Regions from separate parts of the Enterobacter sp. SA197 genome, predicted to be linked through region 3. Evidence: predicted binding sites of a transcription regulator. Region 3 holds the regulator's gene; each other region holds the start of a gene.
The links. The regulator CRP, encoded in region 3, controls carbon source genes, mostly activating them, when cyclic AMP is high. The targets are predictions, from matches to a motif close to ATGTGANNNNNNTCACAT.
Positions count from the first base shown of each region.

Region 1: the regulator CRP is predicted to act here: its motif matches at 4,034-4,051, upstream of M1D91_RS15380 (maltoporin).
Region 2: the regulator CRP is predicted to act here: its motif matches at 5,905-5,922, upstream of pth (aminoacyl-tRNA hydrolase).
Region 4: the regulator CRP is predicted to act here: its motif matches at 2,511-2,528, upstream of M1D91_RS11555 (sugar transporter).

Region 1 covers NZ_CP096393.1:3,247,354-3,255,071, reverse strand. Annotated here, with positions in the region: gene M1D91_RS15390 (beta-galactosidase) at 1-2,045, shown strand, start outside; gene M1D91_RS15385 (glucose PTS transporter subunit EIIB) at 2,115-2,429, shown strand; gene M1D91_RS15380 (maltoporin) at 2,678-3,943, opposite strand; gene M1D91_RS15375 (LacI family DNA-binding transcriptional regulator) at 4,212-5,285, shown strand; gene M1D91_RS15370 (helix-turn-helix transcriptional regulator) at 5,573-6,493, shown strand; gene M1D91_RS15365 (hypothetical protein) at 6,483-7,718, shown strand, end outside.
Region 2 covers NZ_CP096393.1:2,676,041-2,683,758, reverse strand. Annotated here, with positions in the region: gene M1D91_RS12510 (AAA family ATPase) at 1-1,437, shown strand, start outside; gene M1D91_RS12505 (McrC family protein) at 1,434-2,747, shown strand; gene ychF (redox-regulated ATPase YchF) at 3,927-5,021, opposite strand; gene pth (aminoacyl-tRNA hydrolase) at 5,147-5,731, opposite strand; gene ychH (stress-induced protein YchH) at 6,007-6,282, shown strand; gene M1D91_RS12485 (MerR family transcriptional regulator) at 6,398-7,447, shown strand; gene dauA (C4-dicarboxylic acid transporter DauA) at 7,442-7,718, opposite strand, start outside.
Region 3 covers NZ_CP096393.1:4,553,931-4,561,648, reverse strand. Annotated here, with positions in the region: gene argD (bifunctional acetylornithine/succinyldiaminopimelate transaminase) at 1-241, shown strand, start outside; gene M1D91_RS21450 (YccS/YhfK family putative transporter) at 238-2,316, opposite strand; gene crp (cAMP-activated global transcriptional regulator CRP) at 2,365-2,997, opposite strand; gene M1D91_RS21440 (OsmC family protein) at 3,306-3,710, shown strand; gene M1D91_RS21435 (phosphoribulokinase) at 4,056-4,925, opposite strand; gene M1D91_RS21430 (YheU family protein) at 4,966-5,184, opposite strand; gene M1D91_RS21425 (hydrolase) at 5,186-6,202, opposite strand; gene M1D91_RS21420 (NUDIX hydrolase) at 6,294-7,013, opposite strand; gene prs (ribose-phosphate diphosphokinase) at 7,206-7,718, shown strand, end outside.
Region 4 covers NZ_CP096393.1:2,453,050-2,460,767, forward strand. Annotated here, with positions in the region: gene M1D91_RS11545 (MarC family NAAT transporter) at 1-52, shown strand, start outside; gene M1D91_RS11550 (alpha/beta hydrolase) at 52-1,200, shown strand; gene M1D91_RS11555 (sugar transporter) at 1,236-2,438, opposite strand; gene M1D91_RS11560 (PhzF family phenazine biosynthesis protein) at 2,607-3,401, shown strand; gene M1D91_RS11565 (SDR family NAD(P)-dependent oxidoreductase) at 5,734-6,411, opposite strand; gene M1D91_RS11570 (YhcH/YjgK/YiaL family protein) at 6,414-6,884, opposite strand; gene M1D91_RS11575 (sialidase family protein) at 6,888-7,718, opposite strand, start outside.

The DNA of each region.
Region 1 (7,718 bases), 1.3 Mb from region 3:
CGCCTTTGAGTCCGAAGGTCGCCACGCTATTGCATGGCGCTGACTACAATCCGGAGCAGTGGGAGAATTACCCCGATATTATTGATAAAGATATTGCCATGATGAAACAGGCAAAATGCAATGTCATGTCTGTTGGTATATTCAGTTGGTCGAAACTGGAGCCGCAGGAAGGGGTATTTAATTTTGGCTGGCTGGATAACATCCTGGAGAAACTTTATGCGGCGGGGATCCATGTATTTCTGGCAACGCCAAGCGGCGCGCGTCCGGCCTGGATGTCGCAAAAATACCCGGAAGTCTTAAGGGTAGGGCGTGACCGTGTACCGGCGCTGCACGGGGGTCGTCATAACCACTGTATGACCTCGCCGGTTTACCGTGAAAAGACGTTGAAGATTAACAGCCTGCTGGCAGAGCGTTACGGCCAGCACCCGGCGGTGCTCGGCTGGCACCTGTCGAACGAGTACGGTGGCGAATGCCACTGCGAACTGTGTCAGGGAAAATTTCGTGACTGGCTGAAAGCGCGTTATCAGACCCTTGATGCCCTCAACCATGCCTGGTGGAGCGACTTCTGGAGCCACACCTACAGCGACTGGTCGCAGGTTCAGTCCCCTGCGCCGCAGGGGGAGGTTTCCATTCATGGTCTGAATCTGGACTGGCGTCGTTTTAATACGGCGCAGGTAACTGACTTCTGTCGCCATGAAATCGTGCCCCTGAAAGCGGCGAACGCATCGCTGCCGGTCACCACCAACTTTATGGAGTATTTCTACGATTACGACTACTGGCAGTTAGCAGAACCTCTGGATTTTATCTCCTGGGACAGCTACCCGATGTGGCATCGTGATAAAGACGATTCGACGCTTGCCTGTTACACGGCGATGTACCACGACATGATGCGCACCCTGAAAGGAGGGAAGCCTTTCGTGCTGATGGAGTCATCGCCCAGCGTCACCAACTGGCAGCCTACCAGCAAATTGAAAAAACCGGGGATGCACATTCTCTCCTCCCTGCAGGCGGTGGCGCACGGTGCGGATTCGGTGCAGTATTTCCAGTGGCGTAAAAGCCGTGGCTCGGTGGAGAAGTTCCACGGAGCGATCATTGACCATGTGGGGCATCTGGATACCCGTGTCGGCCGTGAAGTGTCGGCACTGGGTGATATCTTAAGCCGCCTGTCCGGGGTGATGGGTTGTCGCACTGACGCGCGAGTGGCCATCATCTTCGATCAGCAGAACCGCTGGGCGCTGGATGATGCGCAGGGGCCGCGCAACGTCGGCATGGAGTATGAAAAAACGGTTAATGAGCACTACCGGGCATTCTGGGAGAAAGGCATTGCCGTGGACATTATTGATGCGGATGGTGATTTAAGCCGCTACGCGCTTGTCATCGCGCCAATGCTCTATATGGTGCGTGAAGGCTTTGCCGGGCGGGCGGAAACGTTCGTTAAACAGGGCGGGCATCTGGTCACCACCTACTGGAGCGGGATAGTCAATGATACCGATCTCTGCTTTACCGGAGGCTTCCCTGGTCCACTGCGCCCGCTGCTGGGCATCTGGGCTGAGGAGATCGATTGTCTGGCGGAGGGCGAAAGCAATCTGATTCAGGGCCTGGCAGGGAATGAAGTCGGGCTTCAGGGGCCGTACCAGGTACGCCACCTGTGTGAACTGATCCACACGGAAAGCGCCATCTCGCTTGCTATCTATCGTGATGATTTCTACGCCGGTCGCCCGGCGGTTACGGTCAATACCTTTGGGCAGGGGAAAGCCTGGCATGTGGCTTCGCGTAACGATCTCGCTTTCCAGCGTGATTTCTTCGGTCATATTATCGATACGCTGGGCCTGCCGCGCGCGGTGGAAGCTGACTTCCCGCCTGGGGTTGTAGCGACAGCGCGTACCGACGGTGAGGCCACTTTCGTGTTTATCCAGAACTATTCCCGGCAGTCACAGACGGTGACGTTACCGCAGGGTTACACCGACTGTCTCTCCAGCGCACCTGTCACTGCGCCGCTGGTTCTCTCTGCCTTCGACTGCCGTATCCTTCGCCGTAAAGCCTGAGTATTCCTACCACGCCTGCTCACCTGAGCAGGCGTTTTTTTATCTGCTGATTATCAGGAGACAATTGTCATGGTGAGCCTTAAATCGTTTCTGCACTACTTCTCTCAACCTCAGTCCAGTACACCACTCAGCGACAGCGAGGTGGCGACTATTCAGCGTCTGATTGCCGCATTCGGTGGTGAAGAGAACATCAGTCACGTGGACGCCTGTATTACCCGGTTGCGCGTCACGGTAAATAATCTTGCGCTGGTGGATTCCGAGGCGCTGCAACAGGAAGGGGCGTTAGGGGTTATTATTCTCGGTCAACAGGTTCATGCGATATTTGGTAAGCAGTCAGATGCGCTGAGGAAATTACTGGATGAGCATTTTACCTCCCGACGTTAAATAAAAAAGGATGCCCGAAAGGGCATCCAGAATAGTCAATAAGTAAATCCAGGGAAATAAAGGTCACTACCCGCTAATTAACGGCCAGATCCCGGAGATAAATAACGATGTTTAAGCGCAGTAAATACAAAAAATATTCACCCTCATTCATGCGCGTTGCATAAACCGGCGAGAGCGAGAATCCCCTGAATAACATGACGGGATAAACAAACGCAGCCAGCACACTTGCAACGTGAACGATGCGGGTATTACCACCAGGCTTCCACCTGCACACCAAAGTTCCAGGTATTATTGGCGGTGTGATCATCAAACGATTTGCCGTTTTCTGAATCATTCAGATAAGAGGCAAATACACGCAGTTCCGGGCGCGACATAAAGTCACGGCCATCGGCCAGCCCCAGGGCAAGGGTATATTTCTCACCGCTCTGTTTGTAATGCGTGCCGTTATTGTAGGTGTCTTTCTGGTAGAAACCACCCACCTCGCCAATCAGACGCACATAGTCAGTGAACTGGTACTGCGCGCGCCCAACCAGCGACACCAGGCGAGATTTGTCGGTGTAATCGGTGATATCGTCTGCGGAACCGTAAGTCAGCACATGGTTAAAGGAGAACTTATCAGTGATCGGGATAAGCCCGGTGTTAATGACGCGGTAGCCGGAGGCATCGTTAACATAGTGCCACATGTCGTACCAGCCACCGCCCTGAGACACCATGTTCTGTGCCAGACCTTTATCCGCGTACTGCAACACCAGTTTGTTATAACCCCCCAGCATGTCCTGGCTGATTTCACCGGTGACCATCACGCCATTATCTGCTTCGTAAAGGCCGCCATAGTTTTTCTGTTTGTCGGTTGGGTTTGGCATGGCGTAGTCCACGCCAAACTCCGTCCATGCACCAGACCAGGGCTTCCAGCCGGCATAGCGCAGGTCGATATAGTTGATGTTCACATCGTTATCACCATCCACGCGATAGTCCACGTCGTTGGCATCACCCCGGATCCAGGCAACAGAGACGGCGCCTGGCCCGACGCTGTAGTTTTCAATACCTGCCCCTGCACCTGAAATATTCCAGTATTTGGTGTCGATGATGTGCAGATCATGACGCTGGTAGTAGCGTTTACCGCCCCAAATCACGGCATTAGGATCGCCCGGGATCAGGCCTTTAATCTGCAGGTTTAACTGGCGTAAGCCGAATTCAGCATCGTCGCCGAAGGTCGTTTCACTGTCATTAGAGCCATCGGATACCATGCTGACCATCGTATCCAGGTAAAAACTCACTTCGTCTTTTTTATAGACCTCAGAGCCTAACTCAAGCTCGCCATAGGTATCTGCTTCGTTACCCAGACGACCAATTTTGTTCTTTTGCCACTCCTGCATTCCGCCATCGCCGGAGACGCCGATGCCGGAACGCAGGTAGCCGTGAAAGTCGATAGGGACAGATGACGCGGCCAGTAATGAAGGTGAAGTCAGCGCAGCGGCTAACGCTATCGTCAGTGTGCGTAGCGTAGTGTTCATATCATTCCTCTTATAGTTTTGTATTACGTTCACATAAACGCTGCCATAAAATGCCTAAATGTAAAAACTGGCAAACTAACGATTGCAATTGTGTGATTAACTGCAAATAAATCAGTCTTTTTTGTGACAAAAAGAGAATGCGTTCACGATGTCATGTAATGTGAGCGTGATACTTAGTTATCGTTTTTTAACCGAGGAAAAGCGGAGTGAGCGTTTTTTTAAATGGCCCCTGTTACAATTGGCGCATAACAACATAAGGAACCGGACCATGAAGTCTAAAAGCGCGACCTTAGAAGACGTTGCCCGTCATGCGGGTGTCTCCTATCAGACCGTGTCCAGGGTACTCAATAAATCTGCCAATGTATCCGAAGCCACACGTCTCAAGGTAGAGAAGTCCATTGAGCTACTACGCTATGTGCCTAACCGCCTCGCTCAACAGCTGGTAGGTAAGCAGAGTCAGACCGTTGGGTTAGTGACCACCTCTCTGGCGTTACATGCCCCTTCTCAGGTTGCCGCAGCGGTAAAACGCTATGCTAATCTGGACGGGTATCAGGTCCTGATCTCAATGATTGATGAGAACGTCAATCATCATATCCAGGCCGCCATCAACGAGCTTAAGTCTCAGCGTGTCGATAAGATGATTATCAACGTCCCACTGGAGACCGAAAGAGCGCAAAAAATCGCAGCGGACAACGATGATATTGTGTGTCTGTTTCTCGATGTCGACCCCTACAGTTCGGTGTTTAACGTTTCGTTTAACCCTGCTGATGGCACCCGCGCCAGCGTCAAGCATCTCTACGATCACGGGCATCGGGAGATTACGCTGCTTGCCGGGCCACAGGACTCAGTCTCGGCTAATCTGCGCCTCAAAAGCTGGGTTGAAACTCTCAGTGGTTATGGGCTGAAACCGGCTTTGATTTTTCACGGCAACTGGGATGCGCAAAGCGGCTATGCGGGCGCCCTGAAGATGCTGCGCGAGACGCCGAACTTCACCGCCGTGCTGGTGGCCAATGACCAGATGGCACTGGGTGCCCTGAGCGCTTTTCATCAGCACCACATCGCCATACCGGGCGAGAAGTCCGTAGTGGGTTACGATGACACTTACGAGAGCTCGTTTTTTTACCCGGCACTCACCACCGTCTCTCTGGATCTCGACCTACAGGGTAAAGAGGCGGTTCGCCGGCTGCTGGATAGTGGACATAGTGATACGGCGCGCACATCATCAGTGTTACCGGCGCGCCTGATTGTGCGCCATTCCACCGGGCCGCTGCAGAGCAAAGCGACCAACCTGCAGGCCATTGCTGAACAGTTACAGGCAATAGCACATCAGTTGATGAAATAAGTAACCGTCAGGGGCCGGCAACCGGCCCCTGGTTTGCCGCAACACATTGCAGTTAACAATACGGCGCCGGTCGTAAATCCCTTTCCCTCGTCTCACCGTGTAAAGACGTCAATGTTATTTCCCCTTTCGCTACCGTACCAGGCTGGTAAAAGCGCGTGCTGAGAGTACGGGTAGTGCAGGGAAGATCTCTGACAGGCGGGAAAATATTTTTCAATTCATGGCATCAATGACACACCCTGTCATTCCGTTTCGTTAAGATAAGTCTCATAAATACAGGGAGAGATGTTATGAATAAACGCTCTGAAAACAGTGAGAAGCTGGCGCGGCGTCTGGCAGAGACGTTGGTGGTATTACAACAAAATGATTCGGTTACCCGCACCCATCTTGCCGAACGGTTCAGCGTCAGTGACAGGACGGTATTTCGGGACCTTAGCCGCTTTGAAGGCGTCATCGAGCATATCGGCGGCGAGCGTTACCGGTTGCGGGACGAGTACCGTCAGCGGTTACAGGCGGGCATACTGCAAACGGTCATTGATCTTACCGGCGGCGCGGGCCATTTTTCGATGCCGGACGCCAGGGTGATGCGCTCGCTAGCTTCACACCAGAACAGCTATTTCGTCAAAACGCTGAATGCCGAGCATGCGGCAGGGGAAGCGATAAACCGCTACTTTACTCTGCTGCAGAGTGCTGTCGACAGCCATCGCTGCTGCACCTTTAACTACAAAGGGAAGCCACGGCAGGCCCATCCTTACCAGCTCAGAAATATCAAAAACATCTGGTATCTGGCGGCTATTGAAGATAACCAGCTCAAAGCTTTCCGGCTGAGCCTGATTGAATTTCTGACCGTGACGCGTGAGGTGTTCACTCCAGACCCGGCGGTCCTGAAGACCATTCAGGATGAAGAAGAGGCATGGTTCAGCCTTGAGAAATTTGAAGTCACCCTGACGGTTGCGGCCGCGGCGGCTGAATACTTTCTGCGCAGGGATCTTTTGCCGCATCAGCAGATCCTGCGCCGGGAAGCAGATGGCAGCCTGCTGCTGTCTACGCGGGTAGCGGATGACCGCCAGATTTTGTCTGTCATCCGCTACTGGCTACCCCATCTTAAAATCCAGACCCCGGCATCACTCACTGAAAAACTGAAAGGGGAGCTCCGGCAGGCGCTGGAAGCACTTTCTTGCGAAGGGCAGGGCATGACGCATGTTGAATGAAGAACAAACTACGACCCCGGACGCGAAAAGTGTGCTGGTGGCAGCATTACATCAGGATGAGGTACAAATCGATCTCCTGCAGGGCGATGCAGAGACGGGCAGTATCACCCCGGATCAGGCGCTGGAGACCTCATCGCTTATTACCGAATTTGTTGTTGACCTGCCGCGCACTGAACATGCGGATTTACACCACTGGCTGGTGACGCGTTTTCGCCATCATGCCAGTTTGTGGGATAACGATGAGACCCTGCTGCGCGATGCGAACACGATTGTTGAAACCGCACAACGGCAGCAGACGTTGCGCCAGTCTCTTGAGGCAGCACAAAACAGCGGCAAAAGCGCCAGCAACTGGTTTGCCAGGCAACTGAGTGATGCGGCGACACGTCATGGCACGCTGAATGTTAGCCAGTACGGGCAGGTTATTGATACTGCGCTGAAAAAGACTAACCAGCAGATGCAGGACATTATCCTGACCAAAAACGGCATTGTCAGCCAGGCGCGCAATCTGGACGGTTTTATCGCCGAAGCTCATCACGTCAGTACCTTTAACATTAATGCCGCTGCGGCAGGCTCCGGGGCCAGAGCGGAACTGGTTATTCGCCCCGGTGAACGCTTTCCCAAAAACTCCGTTGATGTGCAGATTAAAGACGCTAACGGCAAGGTGGTGCGTCGCTACCAGGCGAAATACGGTAAAGACGCCGGGGCGACAGAAGATCTCTTTAATAAAGGCAACTATCAGGGGCAGCGTTCGCTGGTGCCCGAAGATCATGCCGGCGAGATGAAGCGCAAGGCCACTGAAACCATTGAATATGACGGCGTTCAATCCAGGCGGTACAGCAAAGAAGAGGCTAAACGCCAGCAGAATGAGGCGCAGCGCAGCGGGAAAATTGACAGCTTTGACTGGAAAACAGCTGATGCGGGTGCAATCAGCAAACGTATCGGTAAAGAGGCGGCGATGGCCGCCGGTCTGGGCGTGGCCTTTCAGGGAGGACGTATCATCGCGCGTCGTTGCTGGAATGCATTAACCGGTAAGCCCAACGCCACGCCAGGGGAAGATCTAAAAGAGTTTGTGACCCGTTCCATTGAGACCGGGGCCAGTACCGCGGTGACGGTGGCCGTCTCGGGCGCGCTGATGGTGGCGGCAAAACGCGGGCTGCTGGGAGAGTTGCTAAAAAACAGCCCGGCCGGACGTATTGCGATGATTGGCTCAGTAGCGGTAGATAAT
Region 2 (7,718 bases), 1.9 Mb from region 3:
GCGGCCCTGATGGCGCGCTATAACGAACTGATGGCAGAAAAGAGGATCTCTTTCGTCACCTTCCATCAGAGCTATGACTACGAAACCTTCGTTGAGGGCCTTCGCCCAGAAATCGGTGAAGATGAGTCTTCGTCTGCAGGATTCAGACTCATGCCTACGCCGGGGCTCTTCAGAGAAATTTGCGCCCTTGCTGATCAGGCTAGAACACAACCCCGTGCACAGACGGATGCCTCGGCACTGCAACTGTCCCAAAAACGCTTCTGGAAAATGGGGCAAGGGACAATCGGCACCGAAGACGATGTGTATGAAGATGCTCGCGACAACGGGTATATCGCACTGGGTTGGGGTGGGACCATAGACTGGAGTGCGGATAGATTTTCATCGTTCCACGCGATTCATGATGAATGGATCAAGCAAAATCCTGGGAACCTGACGCCTAGTAACTGGACGCAAACCTATCCTTTCCGTTGCGAAATGAAGCCTGGTGATATCGTGATTGTCCCTTATGGGAACACTGCGTTTCGCGCTATCGCTGAAATCACTGGTGATTACTATTTCGTTCCTGAAGCCGAAGGTTACTATGCCCACCGCCGCCCAGTTCGCTGGCTACTAACTCTTGATGAACCACTGCCACTCGATACCATTATCGATGGTGACTTCACCATGCGAAAGCTCTATTCCATTGCCACCAGTTGTGTGAATATCCCGGCGCTAGGCAGACTGCTTTCGAGTACAGAGAATCTGGATAATAGTTCCGATGTAAAAGGGCAACCAGAACAGTTCGTCCTCATTATTGATGAGATCAACCGGGCAAATATCTCGAAAGTGTTCGGTGAACTGATTACGTTAATTGAGCCAGATAAACGTCTGGGAATGCCTGATGCACTCACCGTAACTCTGCCTTATTCGAAAAAGAAAGATTTTGGCATCCCCGCCAACCTTCATATCATAGGCACCATGAATACCGCCGATCGATCCATCGCATTGCTCGACACAGCATTAAGACGGCGATTCAACTTTCGGGAAATGGCTCCCGACGCGACCTTGCTAAGTGAAGTCGAGGGGATCGATCTCAAAGCTGTTCTGAATACCATCAACCAGCGAATTGAATATCTTATAGGCCGGGAATATCGCATTGGACACGCCTTTTTTATCAATTGTGAATCCAAGGCACAAGTTGAAGATGCAGTGCGCAATAAGGTCATACCGCTGTTACAAGAGTATTTCTTCGAGGACTGGAGCCGAATCGCGGCAGTGCTGGGCGATGGTTTTATGCAGGAAGAGCAGATTTTACCGCCACCCGGAATAGAGGGGGAACCATTATCAAGCTGGTCGGTACGTGCACCGTTCAGAAATGACGCCTTTGATCGACTGATAGGCAAAGCCAGGACGTTAAATGTCACCGCTCTTGAGGTGGCTGGTGAATCGAAAGAATGACGCACCTCACGGTTCGCGAATGGGGTGCTGTTTATGTGAGCACGGAAAGCAACATAAATGCTCCTCATGCTTTTACTCGCCCTCAGGCTAACGCGCTGCTTACGGCGGCGCGCGAGCATCCGTTGGCAAATCGGCACGGTAGCAATATCTTAATCGATCGCCATAACAAAATTATTGCCGGGCAAATGGTTGGGGTCATTGCCGCTCCGGGATGTAGCCTTGAGATCCTGCCTAAATTCGACAACGAGACGAGAGAACCGGACGCCACAATACGCAATCGCCTGATACGTATGCTTGATGTCGCCCTCGGCCTTAAACTCGGCAATGGACAGGCTGCAACAATGGCGAGACAAGCTGAAAGCTTGCTAGAGATACTTATCCGCTTGTTCGCCGATCTACTCTTGTCTGAAGTACATCGGGGATTACCGCGCGCCTATTTGGCACAGGAAGACGATTTGCCCTCATTGCGCGGAAGGCTCAATATCAAACGACAATTCACTACGCTTGCCGTTCGCCCTGACCGTCTCGCCTGTCGTTACGACGTTCTATCGGCTGATACCAGCCTACTTCGAATTATGAAGGCGTGTGTAGTTTTACTTCACCATTATGCCCGAGCTGCTGATACGCTTCGCCGTCTGAATGAATTACGTATCCTGCTGGCGGGTGTTAGCGATGTCCCCTTGAGTCACCTGCCTTGGCCACAGGTGCGGATCGACCGAACCAATCATCGCTGGGAAGCACTCTACAATCTCGCACGTCTTCTCCTGCGACGCGACTGGCAGGCTACACACCACGATAAGCGAGCGCAGAACGGGATTACACTGCTTTTCCCGATGAACGATCTGTTCGAGGCATATATAGCGGCACTGGCGAAGCGTGCTGTACGCGGTACGGAATGGACGGTTCGTGCGCAGGCAGGCAGATTATACTGTCTGATCGAGGACGCAAAAGAAGGCACACCACGCTTCCAGACCCGTCCGGACCTGCTTATCGAGCAGAACCATCAGATTGTTATGATCATAGATACTAAATGGAAGCGTATCGGACATCATTCTGAAAATGCAAAAGGCGGCGTATCACAAGCCGATGTCTATCAGATGATGGCCTACGCCCAGCTTTATCACTGCCCGAAAGTCATGCTCCTCTATCCACATCATGCAGGTTTGGGAGATCAGATATTGAATGCAGGCTATAGGATTTTAGCGGGCGAAGAACGGTTGCAACGATTACAGGTGGCGAGTGTCGATCTGATTCCCGATGAAGCCGACATTGTCGAGCAATTAATTTACCTCATCACCATCAACACATAGAGGGAATAAGTAATGACACTGATAAACCTTGAAACTTGGCAGCCGCAATAAATCATGTCCATACTTACATCAACACTTTAATGCGTGACAATAGGCCGGATTTTAGTTTAGGTATAAAGGGGACAGACCGAAGGGTAAGACGTCTGCTTTGAGCGAAAAGCGGCGCCTGGCAGATGCAAATCGGGTCTAGGTGTATTTCCACTGAAAAGCGGCTGGCGGTTCTGATGGTTTACGTGGCAGGCCGGGATTTATGGAAGACCTAAACGTCTGAAAGAGAGCCTATCCTATACCGACATCTATATGGCGGATCTTGCAGGCGTGGCCAGCAATAGCTAATGGCGTAAATACATCGGCGGCGAGAACCCGCGCGCGATTTCTCTACATATCCTCTTCTACCTGGCGGCCCAGTTGGCGCTGAGCAACGAGGAACTGAATAAGACTGTGTCCAAAATGTTTGAGATTGGGGCATCTGTCAAATAACTGTAAATTTCTACTGCTGACAATTCATTATTTGCTTTAGCTCTTGCAACAGCAGGGGAATAATTGTCTTCTACTTCTTTCCGTAACCACAGGATTAATAATGAGTATTCAGCGATGTGAAGTATATCTGCTCATCAGAGAGCTGGCTGGTGACCAGGTGATATATGTTGAAAGTATTAAAGCTACCTGCAATTACTTTTTTTGATGGTCATGTCCGGGCAAACACAGCCTCAGGCGGTTCAGCTAGTTTTATTCCTTTCCTACCCAATGAGCATCCTGTATAGCTTTTTCATATGCCAAATGAAAGAAATAACAGATGGCAGGCTGCTTTTAGTAATTTCGGCTGCTGGCCTGAGTTTGGGGAAACTCAACTGGAATACTTCATTTTCGTCGGTACCGCGACCGCACAATTGAGCTGATGCGTGAAGGCGTGGGGCGTACATGGGAAACTATTGATGGCAAGTGCCAGTTGTGCGATGGCGAGTTTAACGAGCCTGGTATATTTATTAAACCGTTATTGTAATCACTTAAAATGAAGATGAAAGAATGTTGTACACATCAATGTACTCATTCTTGACTGCGTTGTTACGAGATGAGTTGAGACTTTATAAAATAAAAAATCCACGCAATTGCGTGGATTTTTTTGTTTTTGTCATTTTCATGAGATTTGATGAAACCTCATGAGATAACAAAACTTATTTAGACGTTGAACAGGAAGTTCATGACGTCGCCATCTTTAACCACGTACTCTTTACCTTCAGCACGCATCTTCCCGGCTTCTTTAGCGCCTTGCTCACCTTTGTAGGTGATGAAATCTTCATAGGCGATAGTCTGGGCGCGGATAAAGCCTTTTTCGAAGTCGGTGTGAATTTTACCGGCGGCCTGTGGTGCGGTAGCGCCGACAGGGATAGTCCATGCACGCACCTCTTTCACACCAGCCGTGAAGTAAGTTTGCAGGTTCAGGAGTTCATAACCGGCACGGATCACACGGTTCAGTCCCGGCTCTTCAATCCCCAGCTCTGCCATAAACTCTTCGCGGTCAGCATCATCTAGCTCGGCAATATCAGACTCAACGGCAGCACACACCGCCACTACCACGGAACCTTCAGCAGCAGCAATTTCGCGTACTTTATCGAGGTACGGGTTATTTTCAAAACCGTCTTCGTTGACGTTGGCGATGTACATTGTCGGCTTCAGCGTCAGGAAGCTCAGATATTTAATGGCAGCCTTGTCTTCTTCCGTCAGATTTTTCAGCGCACGCAGCATGCCAGCGTTTTCCAGCTGTGGCAGACATTTTTCCAGCGCGGCTTGTTCCGCTTTGGCATCTTTATCACCGCCTTTGGCTTTTTTCTGCACGCGGTGCAGGGCGCGTTCGCAGGTATCCAGATCGGACAAGGCCAGTTCGGTGTTAATAACTTCAATGTCGTCTGCCGGATCAACTTTGTTATTTACATGGATAATGTTGTCGTTTTCAAAGCAGCGAACCACGTGACCGATGGCCTCGGTTTCACGAATATTGGTCAGGAACTGGTTGCCCAGACCTTCACCTTTCGACGCCCCTTTAACCAGGCCGGCAATATCGACGAATTCCATCGTGGTCGGCAGGATACGCTGTGGTTTAACGATCTCTGCCAGTTTGTCCAGACGCGGATCGGGCATCGGTACGACACCGGTGTTCGGCTCAATGGTACAGAAGGGGAAGTTAGCCGCTTCGATACCGGCTTTGGTGAGCGCGTTGAACAGGGTGGATTTACCTACGTTGGGCAGGCCAACGATACCGCATTTGAATCCCATAATGTAATTACCTTAATTTCTGAATAATCAACCTGTTAGATGAAACAGATTGTATAAAAGTTGATAACTCTGCCTATTATACACGTAACCGTTGTATCGCGCGGCATAAATGCCAACCGGGGGGCTTATTGCGCTTTGAAGGTATGGAGTCGGCTGGTGGCTTTGGCCAGGCCGTCCTTAAGCCATAACTCTGTACAACGCACCGCTTCATCTACCGCTTCGTCAATCAATTTTTGTTCTGAAGCTGGTGGCTTACCCAGTACAAAACCAACAACTTTGTTTTTATCGCCCGGATGGCCAATTCCAAGGCGTAAACGGTGGAAGTTGGGGTTATTACCAAGCTTACTGATGATGTCTTTTAAACCGTTATGCCCGCCATGCCCGCCGCCGAGCTTAAACTTTGCCACGCCTGGCGGCAGATCCAGTTCATCGTGTGCCACCAGGATCTCATCCGGGTTAATGCGATAGAAGGTCGCCATTGCCGCAACGGACTTACCGCTAAGGTTCATGAAGGTCGTAGGGACCAACAGGCGTATATCTTCGCCCGCGATATTTATTCGTGAAGCGTAACCAAAAAATTTCGGCTCTTCGCGCAGCGGGGCACGTAAACGGTCTGCCAGTAGATCCACATACCACGCGCCGGCATTGTGGCGCGTGGCTGCATATTCAGCCCCCGGGTTCGCCAGCCCGACAATCAGTTTTATCGTCACTTTCTTTTCCTGACCAGGTCAATAACCAGCGCGTAGTTTACGTTGTGCATCGCCCGAAAACAAAGTCCTCGGGTCGAAACGGCAAAAGGGGAAATGATTTCAGAAATGAACCATTAGAATTACATGCATTTCATGGGCTTATTTGTAAACTTATGTTGCCTCAATATGAGTAAATGTGATCCTAACCGCAATCAGCTCATACCGCACTGACTATACTTTACCCAATCATTGAGTGGGGTTATTCCTGTTCAACCCATCGTTCCGGAGGTGACACTATGAAACGCAAAAACGCTTCGTTACTCGGTAATGTACTCATGGGCCTGGGATTAGTGGTAATGGTCGTCGGCGTGAGCTATTCCGTGTTAAATCAGCTGCCTCAACTTAATTTACCCCAGTTTTTTGCCCACGGGGCTATCCTGAGTATCTTCGTCGGGGCCGTGCTCTGGCTCGCCGGCGCGCGTATTGGCGGCCACGAACAGGTCTGCGATAAGTATTGGTGGGTACGTCATTATGATAAACGCTGCCGCCGTGACGGTCACGGTCACCACTAATTCGCGATGGCGCAGAAGCGGTTTCCACTGGAAACCGTTTTTTTTGGCTTTTATATTGACCCTAACGTAACGTCAGGCCTGAGAGTCTGGATTGTGGGGAAGATAAGGAGCCGTCATGTTAATTCAGTCAGGTGTGCTGGCGCGTCGCGCAGGTATCACCGTTCGCACACTGCATCACTATGAATCGATCGGACTGCTTATCCCTTCCGCCCGAAGCGCTGCCGGGTATCGCCTGTACAATCTTAATAATGTGAAGCGTCTGCAAAGAATACAGGTGCTCACGAAAGCAGGTATGACCCTGGCAGCTATCGCGGATTATCTGGCAAAGGAGACGCGTCCTCTGGATGCTCTGCTCAACGACCAAATCACACTGCTTGATGCGCAAATGCGTAATATTCAGACGCTGCGTGAGCAACTGGTAACGTTACGGGATGGGTTGTCCGGCGGCGCTGAACCTGATCTGGAGTCCTGGTTACAGACGCTGGAGTTAATGAAAATGTACGACCGCTGGTTTAGTGAAGAAGAGTTAAAGGCGCTGCCATTTGTGAGCCATGATGAAGCCCGTATCCAGGAGTGGACGGCGATGGTTAAGGAGGTGCGCCGTCTTATGCAGAGCCGTTGCCCGGTGAATGACCTGCGCGCAATGGAACTTGCCACGCGCTGGATGACACGGCTTGAGGAAGATACGGCAGGTCGGCCGGATTTCCTTACCCGTCTGAATGAGATGCATATGGTTGAGCCGCAAATGCGAGAACAGACCGGCATCGACGAGGCGGTTATCGATTACATCACTCGCGCTTTTGCTGAAAGCAAGTTCGCCATCTGGCAGCACTATTTATCTGAGCCGGAGATGGCCTTTACCCGGGCTCACTATTTTGACCGCATGATGGCGTGGCCACCGCTGGTCGCACGTCTGCACCAGGCAACGCGGGATGCACTGGCCCCTCACTCTGATGAGGCGCAGGCACTGGCGGAAAACTGGCTTGCGCTCTTTGAGTCTTATGCCGGAACGGATCCGCAGACTCAGCAGAAATTCCGCCTGGCCATGCAGCAGGAGCCGCATCTTATGAAAGGCACCTGGATGACGCCTGCGGTACTGCACTGGCTGCAGGGCGCGATTGAGGTAATGATGCGCAAACGTTGTTGCGCATCCCACGCATCATAAATCAGCTAACGCCGCCTCACGGTCTGGCCAGAAGGACAATCGCCCAGGGATGGGTTGAATGCCGGCACGGGCCATCGTGCGCAGCGGCTGAAATTCAAGATTACTTACGCGAAGCTCGGTACCTTCCGGCAGGCGTTTAACGAAACGCTGGAAGGCATCAAGCCCTCCGGCATCCAGCACCGGGACCGCATCCCACTTCAGTACCACAATGCGTTTGCCTTTGATGCGCGATTCAAGGTCGGTAAAGAGGCCGTCAGCGGCTGCAAAGAAC
Region 3 (7,718 bases):
TCAATACGATGTGTTCAGTGATATTCGCGGCATGGGCCTGCTGATTGGTGCCGGGCTTAAACCACAGTTTAAAGGCCGTGCGCGTGATTTCCTGCTGGCCGCAGCGGATGCGGGCGTCATGGTACTGAACGCTGGCCCTGACGTGATGCGTTTTGCGCCTGCGCTTATCGTTGAAGAGAGTGATATCGAAGAGGGCATGAGCCGTTTTGCCCGGGCGGTCGCGAAAGTGGTTAACGGTTAACGTCGTAACCGGCGAACCAGCCAGATACCGTGATGGGGGCGCTGACGCCAGGCTACCGAAGAGATGGTGTGCATGGTACTCAGGTGTCCCAGAATACGCTGGAGATGCTGCTCCAGCGTGCTCATCGGACCCTGGGTCATGGTCTCCGGTGCCTCCAGAATGTTCACATCCCCTGATTCTCCCGGCCCGTCATACTCCAGCCGTTGCTGGCAGCGTTGTAAGGCAATTTCACATGACTGCAAATAACGTTGGGCCAGGTCCGGCGTAAGCATGGTGTGTTCGCGCGCCAGCGTCGTCATGGCATTAATATGCTCAACGATAAACTGGCTGTGGGTAACCCACAGTTTCATGTCGGAGAGGTAGCGCGTATCGAAGCCGGGCTCCTGCATCGCCTGATTAAGCGAGTTGAATAACGCGTTATGTGCCTGATTAACGCGCATACGCTGGTATGCCAGCGGCGAAGCCTTGGGGTCATTGCTGAGAATAAGCTGGATGGCGTCCTGATAGGTTTCCAGCGCGTCATGGGCGTTACGACGCAGCAGTCCACTTTGCCACTGCGGCCAGAGCCAGACGACGCCGCCGAAGGCAATGAGACAGCCAATCAGCGTATCAATAAGCCGGGCAACGATAAATTGTTCGCCGTTAAGGGTCAGTAGCTGAAGCGTGTACACCGCCGTCAGGGTAAAGCCTACCATCGCCCAGCCGTAGCTTTTGCGAATGATAAGATAACTAACCAGCGTGACGATAAGCATGGTGGTGAGCGTGTAGCCTTCCGGCACGTGGTAGTGCAGCGTGGCACCGGCGATAATAAGCCCCGCCATGGTCCCCGCCGCCCGGTGCAGGATGCGCACCCGTGTTGCGCCATAGCCATTCTGGGTGACAAACATCACCGTCATCATTATCCAGTAGGGTTTAGGCAGATTCAGCGCACTGCCCATCAGACTGGCCACGCTCAGCATAACGCTGAGGCGTGCAGCATTACGCAATGCAGCAGATTTGAAGGAGAGATAACTTTTCAGCGCCGGAATGAGTGGCAGGCGTCGCTGCTTTTCCTCCATCAAATCACGAATATAGAGTGGACGCTGGGTGCGCAGGACACGGGCAATCTGACTGAAGTGCCAGGCGCAGAACTGACCTACCGGGTTGTCCGGATGCTGACGGGCAATTTTTTCCAGTGCGCCTGTCTGCTTGTCCATATTGAAGCGTTGGGGATAACGATGATAGAGGATGTCGTCTGCAATGACCCGTAGCCGTGCCGCCACGGTTTGCGCATTCCAGCGAATCACCTCTTCTGCATGGCTACGCTCTACCAGCTCCTGGACTTCCTTTGGCTGGTGCAGGCTAACGGCTATGTGCTCCTGCAGATCCAGCGCCACCTGAAACACGCGGCGCAGGCGCTTGTAATCACTGTTATGATTTGCCGCCAGCATATGCAGTTGCTGGTAGCACTGGCTTATCATATCTACCGCTTTTTGCTGGCGGGCGAGCAGCGGCGGCAGGGCCTTTTCCGGGTCCGCATGCTGAGTCAGCAGGCTGTATTTAGCCTCGCAATAATCGGCCAGTTGTCGATACAACAAACTCAGCGACTCGCGCAGTGGCTGCTCCCGCCACAGCCAGAACCAGAAGGCGTTAAACGCGCCATACCACAACGTGCCAAGGCTGTAGATGAGCAGTGGCTCCCAGACCGGCATATTTCCCGCAAGGCTCAGGGTGAAGATGGCGGCAATCAGTGAGGCGGGGAGCAACCTGCCATGCAGGGCGCTTATCTCAGCCGTCACCCCCAGCACCAGCGCCAGCAGGGTCAGAATGAGCGGTAGCGGGACGTTTTCGAAAAGGAGGAATTGCACCGCGAGACTGCTACCGGCGAAAAGCGAACCGCCAATGATCACCCGCTTGAAGAAGCGCTTATGCAGCGTGTCGAGACCGGCAATATTGCAACAGGCAGGTACTAACGAGAAGAGCAGCCCTAAATCCAGTCGACCGGCAATCAGGCCAACGGTCACAGGCAGACATAACACCAGCGTTTGTCGCAGTGCGTAGTTGATTTCGGGGTGGTAAATCAGCCTGCGCCACATCGGAAAACAAAAACGGCGCACTGCCTTGAGCAGCGCGCCGTTCGGGGATTAACGTGTTCCGTACACGACGATAGTTTTACCATGCGCGGAGATCAGATTCTGATCTTCCAGCATCTTCAGGATGCGACCAACGGTTTCACGCGAGCAGCCCACGATCTGACCAATCTCCTGACGGGTTATTTTAATTTGCATACCGTCCGGGTGGGTCATGGCGTCGGGTTGTTTCGCCAGATTCAGTAACGTCTGAGCAATACGGCCTGTTACGTCGAGGAAGGCGAGGTTGCCCACTTTTTCCGACGTGACCTGCAGGCGACGCGCCATCTGCGAAGAGAGACGCATCAGAATATCCGGGTTTACCTGGATCAACTGACGGAATTTTTTGTAGGAAATTTCAGCCACTTCACAAGCGGTCTTGGCGCGTACCCAGGCACTGCGCTCCTGACCTTCTTCGAACAGACCCAGTTCACCAATAAAATCGCCCTGGTTCAGGTAAGAGAGGATCATCTCTTTTCCTTCTTCATCCTTGATGAGCACAGCCACTGAGCCTTTGACGATGTAGTACAACGTCTCCGCTTTTTCACCCTGGTGAATCAGCGTGCTCTTCGACGGGTACTTATGAATATGGCAATGAGACAAGAACCATTCGAGAGTCGGGTCTGTTTGCGGTTTGCCAAGCACCATGCGCGGTTATCCTCTGTTATAAGCTGGCTCCAGCCTCAGGATCTGCGCCCTGTGACTGGGGTTGCAATCTGTCTTCCCGATACCTGGGAAGTGCACCGTCAGACGTGTCTGCGGCCTCTAAGATGTGATGTCCTCTGCGTACATGCAGTACATCAATATATCACTGTAGCATCCAGACTGTTTTAGCATAGGTTTTGCCGCCTGTCTCCTGGTGTCTCGCTTCAGCTTGATGCAGGTCGCCTTCCGTTGCGAGTTTTCTTATGTACGCGTAATCTGTAGAGAAAGTTGCTACTGCGGAGTGAAGAAAAATGCATGCGCGTGTGAAATGGGTTGAAGGGTTAACGTTCCTGGGGGAGTCTGCTTCCGGGCACCAGATCCTGATGGATGGTAATGCGGGCGATAAAGCGCCAAGCCCTATGGAAATGGTGCTGATGGCCGCGGGCGGATGCAGCGCGATTGATGTGGTCTCTATTCTGCAAAAAGGCCGTCACGATGTGACAGACTGCGAAGTCAAGCTGACCTCCGAACGTCGGGAAGAGGCGCCGCGTTTATTCACCCACATCAATCTGCACTTCATTGTGACAGGAAAAGCGTTGAAGGATGCGGCAGTATCACGTGCGGTAGATCTCTCTGCAGAGAAGTACTGTTCAGTGGCGCTGATGCTGGAAAAAGCGGTGAATATCACCCATTCGTATGAAGTGATTGAAGCCTGATTGGTGGTGGATATTCTTTCCTGCCCCCGCCGGGCTGAGGGATTTCCCACAAAATAATGCGAGCACGGACAGTCCCCTCTCCTCTTTGGGGAGGGGAAACATGCGGCTCTGGTAGTCATTCCGCTCACCTCAGGTTCCTGGTTTCTCCAGAGATCCAGAACCCGTGACCGAGCCAGGGTTGGCTCATCGCCACAGCCCTGCCCCCCGGCCTTACGGATACACGTCGGTGATTTTCAGCCGGACCCTGTTATCGCGGTGGCTGTATTATTCTCATCACGCAATGTTATCGCTGCAAGATGTACTATTACCGGGGATTTTTCAGCTCAAGGGGATAGGGAACTGAACTCACTCGATCTTCTTACCTTCCATTAATCGCTCTACCAGCGGCGTCATAATAAGCTCCATCGCCAGTCCCATCTTGCCGCCCGGCACTACCAGCGTATTCATATGTGAAATAAATGAACCCTGTAGCATGGCCAGTAGCCAGGGGTAATCAATGCCTTCCAGATTACGAAAGTGAATAACCACAAAGCTTTCGTCGAGAGAGGGGATAACTTTTGCGGCGAACGGGTTTGAGGTGTCAACGGTAGGAACGCGCTGGAAGTTAATATGGGTACGGGAAAACTGCGGCGTAATGAAGTTGATGTAATCCTCCATCGAGCGCACCACCGAATCCATCACGGCTTCACGTGAATGGCCCCGTTCACCCGTATCGCGCACCAGCTTTTGCATCCACTCAAGGTTAACAATGGGAACCACGCCCACCAGCAGATCAACGTGACGCGCCACATCATGCTGCGGGGTGACTACGCCGCCGTGCAAACCTTCATAAAACAGGACATCAGTGGGTTCAGGCAGCGGCTGCCAGGGTGTGAAAGTACCGGGAACCTGGTTCCAGGGAACCGCTTCATCATAGGTATGAAGATATTTTCTCGCCTGACCGGTGCCCGTATGACCGTAATCGACAAACGTCTGCTCAAGCAGACTAAAGTCGTTGGCCTCCGGGCCAAAATAGCTGATATGACGGCCCAGATCGCGTGCTTTGCGGATAGCCATGTCCATCTCTGGGCGCGTGTAACGATGAAAGCTATCGCCTTCAACTTCTGCCGCGTGCAACTCCAGCTGAGCGAAAATTTTACGAAACGCGAGGCTGGTGGTGGTGGTTCCTGCACCGCTGGAGCCTGTTACAGCGATTACGGGATGTTTTGCAGACATAGCGACTCCAGAAATTAGCGATGACTATCGCAGTGAGCTTTTAATCACGAAACTGGGTGCGGGGCATGATATTGACGCTTTCATGTAATTCCGACCACACCAGCACGGCTTCGCCACTGACTAATTGACGTTTCACGTCGGCCACTTTTTGTGCGAACGCGCGCTCATGTTCACCATAATCAGTGCCTTCGCGCAAGACAAAGCTTTCAATAAGATTATCCAGCGTTTCAGGTGCCAGATCCTGCCAGGGAATAATCATCTTAAGACTCCAGCCAGGTGTTAAGCCAGTCAGGGATGCGTTTTTCAAGCCACATCTCTGGTCGCAGCAAGGTGCCGCCCACAAAACCGACGTGACCACCATGTTCGGTCAGTTGATACTCTACGCAGGGTGGCAGCGTCGCCGGATCCGGTATGACGTGGTGATCCATAAAGGGGTCGTCTTTTGCGTGAATAATAAGCGCAGGACGAGCAATTTTATTTAATAACGGCATGGCACTGCACTGACGATAGTAGTCGATGGCATCGGCAAAGCCATGAATACGGGCAGTAATTAAATCATCAAATTCGCGCAGCCGACGGACCCGTTTTAACTGCAACAGATCAATCGGCAGCGTGCCCGGGTAGGCCCGCAGTTTTCTCGACGCGTTGGCTTTCAGTAAATTGAGCAAATAGTGCTGATAAACCCGGGAGAAACCCTTCTCAATATGCGCGCTGCACGCTTCCAGCACCAGAGGAGCGGAAACAATAACGGCGGCATCCAGCGGTGCGCGGTTTCCCTCTTTTGCCAGCAAGCAGGCAAGCATGTTGCCGCCCAGTGAATAACCGACGGCAGCGGTACGGGCCTCACCGAACTCGCGTTTCAGCCAGTGCAGGAACCAGGTGCCGTCTTCGGTTTCACCGGAATGGTAAATGCGGTTCAGACGATTAGGCTCACCGCTGCAGCCGCGAAAATGCATGACCACTCCCAGCCACCCCCGCGCTTTGGCCGCTTCAATCATGCCGTGCGCATACGGGCTGTGCAGACTGCCTTCCAGACCGTGAAAGACGACCAGACGGGGTTTATGTTTTGCCTGATGAGGGTCTTCGCTCCACGCGAGATCCACAAAATCGCCATCCGGGAGTTCGAGGCGCTGCCAGACAGGCGTAAAACCCAGCTTGCGGCGAATCACACGCGGCAGCATGGTCTGGAAGTGCGGATTACGGCCACCGCGCATCGGGCGGAAGTCGCGCCGGTTGTCTTCATGTTCCGAAAGTCGTGAAGGTGTAATGTCAGCCATTGTACTTAACTATCAATCAATGAGGGGGAGAGGCTATATCGACACGCGGCGGTTTGGTTTGTTCAGTTCAGGGCCGCGTGAGGATAACAGGCTATTCCGCCAGTAAATTTCGGGAAAAGAGATGGATGTCAACGCCCGGCTTGCGTCGCCACAGGCGCGCTTTTCGCGCCCCTGTCGCCACGCTCTCGCCTGTCTCTTCAAACATACCTGACGCCTCAAAGCGACGAATCAGGCTTTTTCGCTGGATAGGCTGGCCGAGGATAATCTCCGTCGCCTCGTGCAATTGTGTCTGGGTAAAGGTATCAGGCAGACAATAAACAGGCAGTAAAGAGTACATGGTTTTCTGCCGTAACCGTTGCAGGGCTGTCTGAATAATCTCCCGGTGATCGAAAGCGAGGTCGTTTTCGTCAAGCGCGGAGACCGGAACCCATCTGGCATCACTGACGCTCGCAATATGCGGTGCGCAGGCCACCCACGAAATGAGAGCATACCAGGCGATAGTCAGGCTCCAGCCGCGAGGGTCACGCGCGGCCCCGGAAAAGGTATCGAGCTGCTCCAGCCAGGAGGGAGAAACGCCGGTCTTCTCCGTCAGCTTGCGCAGTGCCGTTGCGCGGGTTGATTCATCCTGTTCCATATCGATAAATCCCCCCGGCAGACCCCATCGTCCTTGCTGAGGGTGACTCGCTCGCTTTACCAGTAAAACGCAAAGCGCTTTCTCATGCAGCGTAAACAGTACGCTATCCACCGTTACCAGCGGCGAAGGAAACCGGGTGGCGTCATAAGAGTCCAGATATTCTGCTTCGCTGATCATCGCTTACTCGCCGTAATAAACACGCCACAAGTTTATCAGTCCACCAGAGGGCGGCAAGATAACTTTTATTTCTTTAATAATCAGTTCGTTGAAAGCATTTTCGCAGGATTAATGAAAAAGATCTTGCCAGTAAGTGTCTTATGGACAATATTATAAGTGTCTTAAGGACATTAATTAACGGCGAGGTAACACATGACCAGCAAAATTGAACTAACCCTTGATAATCAGCACATTGAAATTGAGCGCGGTGTTTTTCCTGACGGGGCAGTATGGCTGAAAGTGGTCGATACCTTACCTCGCTTTGCACAAGTGATGCGGGTTCGCATAGCGGCCATGCGCGATATGAACGATTTTATGCTGCTCGCGCAACTGGTTGATGCCGTCCGCCATGTCACGGATGTTACGGTCAGCCATCTTGAACTGGCCTGGCTGCCCTGGGCTCGTCAGGACAGACACATGGTTTACGGTGACAGCTTTGCGTTAAAAGTCTTTGCCAGCCAGTTGAATACGCTGCACTTCAGTAAAGTCTTTCTGCTGGATCCACACAGCGATGCCGCGGCCGCAGCCATCAATAACAGCGTAGTGATTGCCCAGGAAACCTGCCTGATGCAAAGCGATACCCTGCGCGAAGCCATTGGTACGGGAAACTTGATGCTGGTGGCTCCCGATGCGGGGGCATTAAAGAAAATTCATAACGTGGCGAAA
Region 4 (7,718 bases), 2.1 Mb from region 3:
CATCATTAATGGCGTGCTGGAGATAATCACGCAGTTCCCGGCGACGCATTAATGAGAGGTATCATTCTCATCCTGATGGCGTTAGTGGCAGGGTGCCAGCAGCAAAACCGCGAGCCGCCGCTCGGTCAGGACAGCTTTGCCCGCTATCAGCAACAAACCCGCGACTGGGTGGCCAGCCACCGTTTTTTTCAGACGCTGGATAAACCTGCGGAACTGCAATGGAATACGCCGCAGGAGTGGAAGCCTGCTGGCAAGGCGTCTCGCGGTATTCTGCTGATTCACGGGCTGGGGGATGCCCCAGGATCCTTTTCTGATATCGCCCCGGAACTGGTCAGGCAGGGCTTTCTGGTACGCACGGTCTTGTTACCAGGCCACGGTACGCGCCCCGCCGATATGCTTCACGTCAGCGTTGAGCAGTGGCGGCAGGTGGTGAGTGAACAGGCTGCCATTCTGGGGAGCGAGGTGGATGAGGCCTGGCTTGGCGGCTTTTCAACCGGCGGTAACCTGGCGCTGGAGTATGCCATGCAGCACCCGCAGGTGCAGGGATTGTTACTCTTTTCCCCGGCGATTAAATCCAGCACCAGATATGACTTTCTGGCACCGGTAGTGGCGATATTTCGCGACTGGCTTCGGCCTCCTGCTACGCTCGTACCGCAGCAAATTGCCACCCGCTATCTGCGAGTGCCGACCAACGGGTTCGCGCAGTTTTACCGTACCAGCGCCCGGGCCCGCCAACTGATAGCGCAACGGCCATATGATAAACCCGTGCTGATGGTTTTGACCGAACATGACTCGGTGCTGGATACGGCCTGGATCCTTGACCATTTCGACAATACTTTTACCCATCCTGCCAGCCGTGCTATCTGGTACGGTTCACCGCCAAAAGAAGCGGCGAACGTCTCCCGCGTGCGGATTAAACCTGATTTTCTGCCCGATGAGCGCATCAGTCAGTTCTCGCACATGTCCGTGCTTTTTTCGCCGCGTAACCCGCTTTACGGGCGCAAAGGCAAGGTTCGGTTGTGCGCTAACGGTCAGTCGGATGAAGCGACGCAGCGTTGTCTGAAGGGGGAAGCGGTCTGGTACTCCGACTGGGGGCGGGTGGAAAAAGATAAAGTGCACGCGCGACTGACGTGGAATCCCTGGTTCGACTGGCAGACACAGGTCATGAAAGCGGTAGTGTCAGGCCACCGGGGGGAATAAAAAGGCCGAAGCTTATGACTTCGGCCTGTAACCTCTTACATATGATGGGGCTGCTGACTGTCGTCCAGTGAAACCGGCCAGCGTCGGAAAATGATAACCGACCAGACCAGTGCGGCCAGAGCCGGGATAGCACCGGCATACCCAATCGCTGACATCGACCACTGCAGACTGATCTGATTACCCACCAGCGCACCAGCGCCAATACCGATATTAAAGATACCGGAGAACAGCGCCATCGCCACGTCGGTCGCGTCCGGGGCCAGCGTCAGCACTTTCACCTGCATGCCAAGGCCAATAATCATAATGGCCACGCCCCAGAACAGACTCAGGATCACTAGATGTTGTTCGCTGCCAGCCGCGGTACGCAGGAAGAGCAGGGAGAGCACCAGCAGGCCAATTGCGCCACTGATAAGCGCAGACGCGTGTTTGTTGCCAAGCCTGCCAAACATTATGCTACCGGCAATTCCCGCCCCGCCTAACACCAGCAGCAGCACCGTCGCGAAATTACCACTGAACCCCGCGACATCACGCACGAAAGGCTCAATATAGCTATACGCGGTGTAATGCGCGGTCACAACAACCACCGTCAGCAGATAGATGCTTAAAAGCGCCGGGCGACGGAACAGTTCGGGCAGACTGCGCAGCGAACCGGAATGTTCGCTGGGCAGTTTCGGCAGCAGCTTGATGAGACAGAGCAGCGTCACCAGCGCGCCAAAACCGATGGCAAAGAAAGTAGTACGCCAGCCAAAATATTGCCCGACGATGCGACCAATCGGAATGCCAAGAACCATGGCCAGTGCCGTACCGGTCGCAATCAGACTCAGCGCCTGCGCACGTTTACCTGCCGGTGCCAGACGAATCGCCAGCGACGCGGTAATCGACCAGAAAATGGCATGAGCGAAAGCAATCCCAATGCGGCTGACCACCAGAACCTGGAAATTCCATGCGAGGAAAGAGAGCACATGACTCCCAATAAAGAGCACGAAGAGGGCAATGAGCAGTTTACGGCGCTCTACTTTGCTGGTCAGCAGCATAAAGGGCAGTGACATCATGGCCACGACCCAGGCGTAGATGGTAAGCATGATGCCGACCTGCGGCGTTTCCATATTAAAGCTTTGTGCAATATCCGAGAGCAGACCTACAGGCACAAACTCAGTGGTATTAAAAATGAACGCAGCGACGGCCAGCGTCACCACGCGTAGCCACGCTACTCTTCGTGAAACCGTATGTGTTGTCATCATGTTGGCATTCGTAGCAGGAGAAGGTAAGGCGGTGATCTTAGATCTTTTTCTGCGCAAAACACAAACTTTTTGTGATGAATCTCTCACTTTTATTCGGGGTTAAAAAATACCGGTGAAGTGTGTTAGAAAGGAAGAGAAAACAAAAGCAAAACAAAAGGAAACGCTATGCACACAATCGACTTTTATATGGTAGATGCCTTTAGTGACCGCACCTTCGGTGGTAACGCGGCCGCCGTCTGCCCGCTGACAGAGTGGCTACCGGACGAACTGTTGCTGAAGATGGCGCAGCAGCATAACCAGTCAGAGACCGCGTTCTTTGTGCGTAATGACTCCGGTTACGAACTGCGGTGGTTCACCACGCAGTATGAAATTAATCTGTGCGGCCATGCGACACTGGCCGCCGCGCATGTCATTTTTGAATATCTCGACTTTCCTGATACCCAAATCCAGTTCGAGACACGCTTTGTCGGGCCGCTGACCGTAACCCGTAAAGGCGACTGGCTGACACTCGATTTCCCGGCGTGGCAAACCGAAGTGGTTGACGCGCCGCCAGAACAGCTTTTCAGGACGCTGGGTATCGACAGCGCCAGCGAAGTCCGTGTGGCACGTGATTACCTTGTTGTGCTGGAGAATCAGCAGCAGGTCGAGGCTATTACGCCGGATATCACCGGGATGCTCCCGCTGGGGAAAATGGTTTGTGTCACCGCCCCCGGCGATACCGATGATTTCGTCAGCCGTTTCTTCTGCCCTGGCGAGTCCGTGCCGGAAGACCCTGTCACCGGCTCCACACACAGCATGTTGATCCCTTACTGGGGCAACCGACTGGGCAAGACATTGATGCAGGCGCGTCAGGTCTCTGCGCGTGGGGGGGATTTACGTTGTGAGTGGCGGGGGGAGAGGGTGCTTATTGGCGGTCAGGCTACTACCTATTTGATTGGCAAGGTGTATCTGCGCGATTGATGTGAGCAGTTTAATGGTTCGCCGGATGGCGGTTTGCTTTTCGCCCTCGCCCTTTGATCATGTAAAGGGGCACGGTTTTCCCCCTCGCTTTTTGGGAGAGGGGCGGGGTGAGGGGAAAAGGGTGGCGCTGCGGTGTGTTACGTTCACCTCCAGTCCTGCTGAACCTGCCAGGGAGCACGCTTTTCTCCCTCGCTCTTTGGGAGAGGGTCGGGGTGAGGGGCAACGGGCGGCTCTGAGGTGTGTTACGTTCACCTCCAGACCTGCTGAACATGCCAGGGAGCACGGTTTTCCCCCTCGCCCCATTGGGGAGAGGGTCGGGGTGAGGGGAACAGGCGGCTCTGAGGTGTGTTACGTTCACTTCCAGACCTGCTGAACATGCCGAAACAGTCACCCGTGAACGTGCAAAGGGGGCCACCGCGGCCCCCTTTGCAATCCCCGCGGCCCCGCACCGAAACCGGTGCTGCGCACTGCGCTCACCTCCCGGCCCTCAGCCTGCGGCCGGTTTGACTCGCCGTCCTGGCTCGACAAACCTCTGTCCGCCCTCCCTGGCGGCCAGTCCTTGTCTTCCGGCCTCCGGTTCGCCGGTTTCAGCGGGGACTCAACCCCCTCGCTGTCCTTTCAGGAGAAAATGAAAAAGAGGAATTGCTGTAGCATTTCTTCCAGAAAGCAGCAAAACCGTTTTATCTTCCTGGCACTTTCTCGCAGCGAGGGTGTTGTGGTCCGGCTGAAAATCGATGCGGCGTTGACGGCTGACCGGGTCCGCCCGCAGGGACGCGGGCGGAGGGGATAGCCTGCAGGGACGCAGGCTGGTCCCCGACCCGACAGTCAGACGGCATAAGGCACATGGACCGCGAAGCGGCGATTTTCCTGGCCGGGAGCCTGGGTTGCAAGGGAGGCGGCGGCGAGCCTCCCTTGCACGTTCACGGGAGGAGTGGCAACAGAGAAACACGGTACGTAAGGTGAACGTAACACTCCGCCTGCGTTACATATTCCTGTTCACCACCATGCTAGATTTCTTACGGCGGCTCGCTTTTCTCCCTCGCCCCACCGGGGAGAGGGTCGGGGTGAGGGGAACAGGCGGCGCTGAGGTATGTTACGTTCCCTGCCAGTCCTGCTGAACCTGTAAAGGGGCTCGCTTTTCTCCCTCGCCCCACTGGGGAGAGGGTCGGGGTGAGGGGAAACGGGCGGCGCTGAGGTGTGTTACGTTCCCTGTCAGTCCTGCTGAACCTGAAAAGGGCTCGCTTTTCTCCCTCGCCCCATTGGGGAGAGGGTCGGGGTGAGGGGAACAGGCGGCTCTGAGGTGTGTTACGTTCACTTCCAGACCTGCTGAACATGCCGAAACAGTCACCCGTGAACGTGCAAAGGGGGCCACCGCGGCCCCCTTTGCAATCCCCGCGGCCCCGCACCGAAACCGGTGCTGCGCACTGCGCTCACCTCCCGGCCTTCAGCCTGCGGCCGGTTTGACTCGCCGTCCTGGCTCGACAAACCTCTGTCCGCCCTCCCTGGCGGCCAGTCCTTGTCTTCCGGCCTCCGGTTCGCCGGTTTCAGCGGGGACTCAACCCCCTCGCTGCAAGCCTGAAATCATATGAAGAAAATAATTGCTGCAGGATTTTACCGGGCAGACAGCGAAACCGTTCTATCTTTCGTGCACTTTCTCGCAGCGAGGGTGTTGTGGTCCGGCTGAAAACCGATGCGGCGTTGACGGCTGACCGGGTCCGCCCGCAGGGAAGCGGGCGGAGGGGATAGCCTGCAGGGACGCAGGCTGGTCCCCGACCCGACAGTCAGACGGCATAAGGCGACAAAATTGCCGGGAGCAATTTTGAATAGCGCCTGCGCCAGCCCCGAAGGGGTGAGCCCCAGGGATGGGGCGAATAATGCCGCGAAGCGGCGATTTTCCTTGCCGGGAGCCCGGGTTGCAAGGGAGGCGGCGGCGAGCCTCCCTTGCACGTTCACGGGAGGAGCGGCAACAGAGAAACACGGTACGTAAGGTGAACGGAACACTCCGCCTGCGTTACATATTCCTGTTCACCACCATGCTTTTAACGTGAGCAGAGGCAATCAGAGGCACACGACACGTAAGGTGAACGGAACACTCCGCCTGTGATACATAGTCCTGTTCACCACGATGCAAAATTTCGGACGGCGGCTCGCTTTTGCCCGTCGCCCTATGGGGGAGGGGAAACGGACGGCGGCTCGCCTTCCGTGGACGTTCGCATGTGAAGAGGGATCAGAAGCACACCACACGCAAGGTGAACGGAACCATCCACCCGCATTACCCGTGCCTGATGCAACAACGCCGGATGGCGATTATCGCCTTATCCGGCGTGCCGTGTTATTTCAGCGATGCCCCCCCACATATCACCAGTTCCTGACCGGTGATTGCCGCTGCATCCGCCGACAGCACAAACCCTACCAGCGCTGCCACTTCCCGTGGTTCAATCAACCGACCGATTGGCGGCACATTCGGTGGCGAACTCGACCGGCCAGGCGCATTCAGCATCGGGGTTTGGGTGGCACCCGGTGCCACCACATTCGCCGTAATACCACGCGGGGCGAGTTCCGCCGCCCAACTGCGTACCATGCCAACCAGAGCGGCTTTCGTCGCCACGTACTGTGAACGGCCCGCCGCACCTCGGGAGGTACGGCTACCGATAATCACTATGCGTCCACCATGTGACATCTGCGGCGCAAAATGATTGACCAGGGTTTCAGCGGCCAGCACATGCAATTGCCAGAGTCGCTGGCTGACGTGCGGGGTAATTTCGCCCAGCGGAGCGGCGGCCATCATCCCCGCCGCATGAATCACCGCGTCCGGCACCGGCAGAGTCGAAAGCGTATCGCTTAACGCCACGCCGTCGCTCAAATCCACGCAGACGCTGTCAAAAGCAGATGAGTCACGCACTACCTTTGATCGGCTCAGCCCCGTCACGCGCCAGCCGTGGTCAAGCAGCCAGCTGACAATGGCTTCGCCAATCCCCGAACTGGCCCCGGTTACCAACGCTTGCGGCATCTTTACTCCTCCAGCAGGGCGCGTGGCACTTTGAACACCGCCTTACGTACGGTTGATGGCGCGTTAACCGCACACAAAGCCTGATGCGGCTCGCCCGGCAGAAAAACAGCAAAGTCGCCACTCTGCAACCGCATGCTTACCGGCAGGTCAGCCGTCGTGGTGATAAACAGATCCGGCTTGCGTTCTTCATCAGATGCGACGGGAGTCAACTGCGGTCCGGCACAGATAATCTCTTCCCCATCCAGCAGCACCTGGATATCGGCCCACTGTCGATGGTACTCGGTATGTCGCTGCTCCCGCAGTTGGGTAGACGCCGGGCCAATGGTGCAGAACCAGGTCGCGCCCGGTGGTTGAAAACGTCCATCATCCCGCGCCTGCAGCGCCGCCAGAGTACACTCTGGCAGATCGAGGATGGCCCGAAATGCGCGAGGTAACCCTGCCAGCGGCAGGGCATTAAGGTTTCCTACAATCATCGACTACTCCTTTACCCACTCAGGCTGGATGCGAACGTACTTGATAGCCTGGCGGAAATAAGTGTAAGCAATGTGCAGCGCGCCGTCGGCGCTCTGCTTGATGCTCGGATAGGAGAACTCACGGTTGAGCTTTTCCTGCGAATTGTTCGTCATACAGTAGCCATCGCCCTCATCCAGGTGGCGCTGCCACGGCCAGCTTTTACCGCCATCAGGCGAAATCGCCACCGTCATTGGCGCGCGCGGCGCCCCCCAGAAGGCACTGCGACCACTGGTCACCTCCGGCTCTTTGCGCCCGTCACCATCGTCAATTTCATCGTACAAAGAGGCACGGCGCTCCAGCGCGCCTGCTGCACTCATAAAATTGAACACCAGCGCCAGACTACCATCCGCCAGGGTCGTCACCTGAATGGACGAGTTGTTATTCGGCAGGCTGGTTGGTTCAGGTACAGACCAGCTCTCACCGCCATCGGTCGACTGGCTGTAGTAGATATTGTCTGCCCAGCGGCTACGGAACAGTGCCACCAGGTTGCCATTTTGCAGCGCAGTAATATTCATGTGTACGCAGCCCAGGCTTTCCGGTACTTCCACATCACGCCAGGTTTTTCCCTGGTCAGAGGAGATTTTCACCGCGCTGATGTCATCATTGCCAACCCACTTCTCACCCGGTTGCGTGCGGCAGTAGAAGACCGGCAGCAGCCAGTTACCATTTTCCAGCACCGTCACCGGCTGGCGGATAAAGGTGCCGGGTTTGTCGAGCAGGGTGGCAATCTCTCCCCAGCTCTGCCCCAGATCCGAAGACTGACGGAAACGTACGATAGCGGTGTCCTGGTTGCC